DNA from 2 places in the Terribacillus sp. 7520-G genome. Region 2 is predicted to be linked to the other one. Evidence: predicted binding sites of a transcription regulator. Region 2 holds the regulator's gene; the other holds the start of a gene.

Region 1 (3,506 bases), on a different contig from region 2:
CGATGTGGATCGATCCTCTCTATGAAGACTTCCATCCCCTTCCTGATGGGGAATTGCGAACGGATATCGAGCAGCTGACCGATGCCGCGGGTATCCCGGATGCGACACTCCTGGAGGTCGATAAGAGTGCAAAGACGGTGACATATAATGCGTATGTAACTGGTTTGTTCGGCAGTGCCCGTGTCGTATTGTATGATACAACCATAGATGGATTGGCAGAAGATGAGGTGCTGTTCATTGTCACCCATGAAATCGGCCATTACGTACTGCATCATGTGTATTGGGGAACAGCCGGTTTTCTGGTTCTTGGCTTTCTTCTCCTCTGGGTGACCAAAAGGGTCTCAGACAAGATATTGGCTAAGAAGCAAATCACTGCGCATCAGCTGCAGGCTGTGCCGCTCTTTCTCTTGATCTTGGGCTTGCTGCAGTTTGCAAGTACCCCTGTATCCCTTTATGTATCACGTGAGATGGAGCGTCAGGCCGATGATTATGCACTTGAGCATGCACCTGATACAGCAGCAGGCATCCGCATGTTCGAAAAGATGCAGGAGGTCTCCAAAGGCGATCCAGATCCTTGGCCGGTTTTTGAATGGCTGCGTTCCACTCATCCTTCCAATCGAGATCGTATTGAAAAAATAACGGAATATGAAAAAACAGGTAGAGTTTTTATATCTCTGCCTGTTTTTGTAAGGATTCCATTAAGAAAATCTGATTCCCCTGTTTTTCTGTCCCGATTTTGCTATTGTAGAGACAACCTTCTTTTCCTGCATCAGAAAGGAATGTTTAAGATGCAGCAGATTGAACAGAGCCCGGCTGTGGCTGAACTTACTCCTCTTACAATGGCAGTGCTTCCGAAGGTTCTTGAAAACGGACAGCCTGGCTGTGAGGTGCTCGAGACAGAGAACAGTTTCACTTTTCGTGCCTCTCCCAGCAAATTCATCGATGTGGCCTGCAAGTTCTATGGAAGCAGCTTGAAGGGCAGACAAGCTGGGGTGAAGGAAATTTGCGGAATAACGCATAAAGCCCCGATATCCGTTGACCCCGTCAGCGGTATGTACTTCTTTCCCACTTCTTCTCCTCTTGCCCACACATGCTCCTGGATTTCACATTCCCATATCAAGCGGATTGAAGCCGCAGCCCATCAGCGTACAAGCCTTACTTTCAAGAATGGTCACACACTTATCCTGGATGTGTCGTATGGATCGATGATGAATCAGGTCCAGCGTACTGCGCAATACCGTTTCCTGCTGGATAAGCGGATCAGGCATTTGTGGAAGTACAGCGGGGATCAGATAGCAGAGCCTTTTGTGTGAGCTCCATCAGGATGGCTTCGACTTTCTTCCGTATTGCCGGATTGAAATAATTCCGCTTTTCCTCGCATTCCTTCGTGATGAATAAAAACGTAGTGAATGCGTCATTCTTCTCTGCGGTCACAATCTGCATATTGCGCTGGCGGAGCTGGATGCGCAGCTTTCGGCGCTCCTCCAGCGCAGCTTTCTCCATTGCTTGTAAGTTATGCAAAAGATATGTTTTTATCTTGTGTTTTCCTTCTTCCACGATCCGGATATCCTGCTGCAGGACAACAATGGCCATGGACAGAAACAGGAAGCGGGATCCCAGCTTATATTCCGACTCACTAAGACAGCGCATATGCCTTTCCTCCTATCGCGAACATATGTTCCATTATATCCTATTGCTATGCGAAGCGGAAACAGGATAGCACAGGTAATTATTTAATCACCAACCAAATGCAGGAAAAGAAGGGGTTATCCTGTCAGACTTTGCAGGCTCGGGCTTTTCGTTTAAAATGGTAAAAAGATGTTTTTAGCTGGGAATAGGAGAATGGTTAGATGGTCTTAGGTTTTGGATGGAACGATTTGATGGAAATGTTCCGCAATGGAACATGGGACGACTATGTAAAATCCCTGCTGGATCGATATGAGAATCTGGGTCCTATACCCGGCATATTGCTTCCTTATTTTGAAGCTTTCCTGCCGTTTTTGCCGCTTGTTGTATTCGTGCTTACGAATACGGTGGCGTACGGCCTGCTATGGGGCTTCCTGTATTCATGGATTGGCACGTCACTTGGTGCGATCACGGTCTTTTGGCTGATACGGCGCTACCGCCATACACGGGTGATCAATTGGCTGCGTCATAATAAACAAGTTAAGAGAATAACGGAATGGCTGGATCGTCATGGTTTCGGTCCGCTATTCATTTTATTATGCTTCCCATTTTCCCCGTCGGCTATCATCAATGTCGTTGCCGGGTTATCGAGAATCAGCTTGCAGCAATTCGCGCTGGCAGTATTTCTCGGTAAGGCACTGATGATCTTCTCGATTGCTTATATCGGGGACAGTCTGACATCTTTTGCGGAAAATCCGATCAAGACTGTCGTTGTCGCCGTTGCCATCATCCTGTTTTGGATGATCGGCAAGTACGTGGAAGGAAGATTGAAGAAGAACGGCAAGCAGGAGCAGTCCGATAAGGATTGAAGCTGTACCTGCCGGGGTAAAGTGTTCCAAAACACTCACACCGGAGGAAAGTACATGAAAAAGAAAAAACGTTGGAGGTTTTTCTTCCTGTTTGCCGGCATCGTGCTTTTGCTCGTCTGTTTCAGGGAATGGGTCTTTGCGGATTATCGGGTGGAAGGGGAGTCGATGGAGCCTACCTTGCAGGATGGCAACTTCCTGATGGTGAACAAATTCAGGAACGATGCAGATAGTATTCGGCGTTTTGATGTCATCGTCTTTCATGCAACCGAAGATGAGGATTATGTCAAACGAGTGATTGGAATGCCTGGTGATACACTGGAAGTGAGGAATGACAGGCTGTTCGTGAATGGGGAATACCGCCCGGAGCATTATCTGGAAGCCTATAAGGATGATATCGATGGTCGATTGACGTATGATTTTACATTGGAGGATGTGACCGGGCAAACGACTGTACCGGATGGAATGCTGTTCGTCATGGGGGATAATCGCCGCGACAGCCTGGACAGCCGTGCATTTGGTTTCATTCCGATTGAACAGGTTGTCGGGAAGGTGGATGCCCAATTCTGGCCAATGTCTGCAACGGGCCTTGGTGCTTAGCTCCTTATCTTGGATAAGGAGCTTTTCCAATATATGCAATCGAACAAATGTACGCGTTTGTTTTCCTTTCAGCGACGGAACATGATAAAATAAGATTACTAGTTTGGGAGACAGGAGTGAAGTGTAGCATGGGTGTACGTTTTATCGTCGGCCGGTCTGGGGCAGGGAAAAGCCGGGCTTGTCTGGATGAGATAGCAGCCAAATTGAACGAAGATCCGATGGGGCCGAATATATTTTATCTCGTTCCGGATCAGATGACTTTTCAGCAGGAGCAGGCGCTGATCAGACAAACCGGCGTAGAGGGCAGCATCCGCGCACAAGTGTACAGCTTGTCGCGGTTGGCTTGGTATATTCTGCAGGAGACAGGCGGTGCGACCAAGCAGTTCATCAGCTCGACCGGTATCCAGATGATGC
Region 2 (3,506 bases):
AGACCTTGACCTCCAGCTTTTGCAAGTGATGGAATAAAGCAATTTTGGTGTTGCCCCTGCCCAGCCTTGTTTCATCCTGGATAAGAAGGCAATCCGCTTCACCTGCTGTGAATAGATCCAGCATGCGGAAGATACCCGGGCGTTCAATCTCATAGCCGCTCTGTCTCTCTTCTATGATATCGATGACCTCTATATCGGCGGAAGCAGCAAGACTCATGAGCTCCTCGCGCTGCCGCTCAATCGAGCTTGCCTGCTCGTCCTTTTCTGTACTGACTCTGCAATAGATGACTGCTTTCATTGATGTACCCTCTCACTTCAGCTAATTAGACACTCATAATAAGTGTAAAGTATAAGAAGAAAAGCGTGAAGCCGAAAAGCACATAGTAGAATAGATCTGATTTCGCTAATTTTTTGAACATGGTTGACCCCTCCGTATTCAAGAACGTGCGTTCTCATTTGTTAATTCCATTATATACGAACATAAGTTCTAGTCAAGCGTTTTTTTCGAACGGATGTTTGTATATTGAAATCTATCGTGTTATACTGTATGTAATAAAAATATATGCACGGGGTGTTCGATACATGATGAAACTATCGAAAAGACAGGAAGCGATTCTAGCATACATAAAGGAGCAGGTTCTCGATAAAGGCTACCCGCCATCCGTCAGGGAAATCGGGGAAGCAGTAGGCTTGGCATCCAGCTCCACGGTGCATGGCCATCTTTCCAGACTGGAGAAAAAGGGACTGATTCGGCGCGACCCTACAAAGCCGCGTGCCATCGAGGTCCTTTCATTGGATAGCGAAGAACAGACAGATATCCCGCGCAGCGAAGCGAATTATGCGCCGGTAATCGGGAAAGTGACGGCAGGTATCCCGATCACCGCCGTTGAGAATATCGAGGAATACGTACCGGTACCAAGCCATCTTGTAGGTCCGGATGACAATATTTTCGTGCTTGTGGTTGTCGGGGAGAGTATGATCGAGGCTGGCATCCTGGACGGGGACATGGTCATCGTCAAACAGCAGCAGACCGCTCAGAACGGGGAAATCGTCGTTGCGATGACAGAGGACAACGAAGCAACGGTCAAACGATTCTTCAAGGAAGAGAACCAGATCCGCCTGCAGCCGGAGAACAGTACAATGGAACCGATCATCCTGGATAATGTCAGCATCCTGGGAAAAGTAATCGGTCTATATCGCTCTATCCAATAGAAAATCGGCTTCGGCCGTTTTTTTCATATATTTTACACAATTCCACCCTTCTTTCGACACATTTTTTGGGTATATTAGAATATGCTTTTACCAAAAGCTAGAAAGCAGGTGGAATCGTGAAGCTGTTTTACAAGCTTGTGTGCAAAATACGAGGCCGTCATAAGATTGATAGTGTTACAGATTCATGCAAATGCGGGTATACGAGAAGCTACCGTAAGGAAGAACACAGCATGGATGATTATTATCTTAAGGAACGCTGAGCACAGAATAAAATAAGGAGCTTGCCCTTTGCGGCAGGCTCCTCTTTTATATGGAGTATTATATATGCAGTGCGCTGAACCGAAAAAACTCATCCATCCGTTATGACGCGATCGATCTTGGATGGGTTCTTTCTTTTCCTGAATTCTCCCGCCGCCATACCAATCGATTTCCGAAATACTTTATTGAAATAATTTGCGTTTGAGTACCCCACCCTTTCTGCAATCTCTGTGATGGGCAATCTTGTTGTCATCAGCAAATCAACGGCTTTTTGGATCCTGATTCTTGTAAGATACTTCATAGGTGTCGTATCCATATGATCCTGAAATTGCTTGACCAGATGATATTTGGAATAGCCTGATACTGCGGCGATGTCACTCAATGAAATGGGAGCAGCATAGTGTGTCTGGATATAGGATAAAGTTTTCGTGATTTGAACGGAAGGGTCTTTCTTTTGCTTTTCCATATTCTTCACGAATCGATGACACTCCATGATATATTCGTAAGCTCTGGCAGATGCCTGATAAGCATCCGTAATCCTATTTTCGATGGTATCCTGATATATTGCGAATAATAGCCGGATAAGCTTCGATTCGGGAGAAATCCGCAATACCGGCCCATTATGTTCATCGATGAAACGCCAGCACTCCAACGCTTTACTGCCTACCAAGGTAATGAAAATGAATTCCCACCCGTCACTGTCCTCCGGAAGGTAGTAGCGATGTGCACCGGGAATTTCGACAAGGAATGCTTCCCCCGCCTTAAGTGAATGGATCTTTCCATCCTTCTCAAGATTCCCCGTGCCCGATAACGTGTACTGAAAGATGTATGTGCCAATATCCTGTCTCTTCAATCCATCCCAGTCATAGCTCATGCCCGGTGATTTTTTATCCCTGCCCAGCAATAGGATGTTTGCTGTTTCATCTATTTCGGCTTCCTGAAAATGAAAGCCGTAGACGCCGTAATCTTTTTTCTCATTTCTTTGATTCGTATCAATGATCGTCTCTCTCCCTTATCATCCTAGATTCAAAAAGAAATTGACATCAATCAAAGTCTGACTGTCCCTTTCGCTACTGAATACGCCGGCAGCATGTCACCATGTGCTTCAATCAAATCATCGCACATGCTGATGATGTCATCCATGGAAAGTTCGGCAGCTGTATGCGGATCAAGCAAGGCTGCTTGATAGATTTTTTCCTTTGATTTTGTCATTGCCGCTTCGATGGTCAACAGCTGTGTATTGATATTGGAACGATTCAAAGCTGCCAGCTGCTCCGGAAGCTCTCCCATATATGCCGGGGTGATGCCATTTCGATTTGCGATGCACGGTACTTCGACTACTGCATTTCGAGGCAGGTTCGCAATCAGACCGCCAGTGTTCACTACATTTCCTCCGAAAACGAACGGTCGATTTGTTTCCATCGCTTCCATTATACGGGAACCGTATTCATGCGAACGTTCATGTGTCAAGCTGTGGTCATTCATCAGCTCTTGTTTTGTTTTCTGCCAACTTTCAATCTGTTCCTCGCAGCGTCGCGGATATTCATCCAGCGGTATGTTAAAACGTGAAATCAGCTCCGGATATTTTTCTTTAATGAAATAAGGATGATACTCTGCATTATGCTCAGAGGATTCCGTCACGTAATATCCGAACTTATCCATCAGTTCATAACGAACCATATCATGATGTTTTTGCTTTTGCTTCTCCTTGGCACGTTTCTTGATTTCAGGATAGATATCCTTGCCATTGGATTTGATCTCCAGCAGCCATGCCATATGGTTGATACCAGCAATCCGTTCTTCGATATTCTCATACGGAATCTCGAGATCCCTGAGCAAGTCTTTTGTACAAACCTGTACACTGTGGCATAAACCGACGACTTTGACATTCGAAAAACGGGCAACAGCCCCGGTGAGTGCAGCCATGGGATTTGTATAATTCAACAGCCATGCATCCGGGCAAACCTCTTCCATGTCCCTTGCGATATCCAGCATGACAGGGATGGTGCGCAATGCCCGGAATACCCCGCCTATTC

What was found. Region 2 encodes LexA, which represses DNA repair genes until DNA is damaged. Its sites were predicted from a motif close to CGAACATATGTTCG; they were not measured.
Region 1: CHH53_RS12335 (YhjD family protein) is a predicted target of LexA. The motif match lies at 1,669-1,682, and genes of this name have one in related genera.

The regions. Positions count from the first base shown of each region.
Region 1 is NZ_NQFP01000034.1:68,713-72,218, reverse strand. Features, by position in the region: gene CHH53_RS12340 (competence protein ComK) at 1-1,313, shown strand, start outside; gene CHH53_RS12335 (YhjD family protein) at 1,261-1,650, opposite strand; gene CHH53_RS12330 (TVP38/TMEM64 family protein) at 1,851-2,495, shown strand; gene lepB (signal peptidase I) at 2,550-3,092, shown strand; gene addB (helicase-exonuclease AddAB subunit AddB) at 3,221-3,506, shown strand, end outside.
Region 2 is NZ_NQFP01000007.1:330,285-333,790, reverse strand. Features, by position in the region: gene CHH53_RS03890 (YneB family resolvase-like protein) at 1-298, opposite strand, end outside; gene lexA (transcriptional repressor LexA) at 583-1,212, shown strand; gene CHH53_RS03880 (AraC family transcriptional regulator) at 1,562-2,344, opposite strand; gene melA (alpha-glucosidase/alpha-galactosidase) at 2,518-3,506, opposite strand, start outside.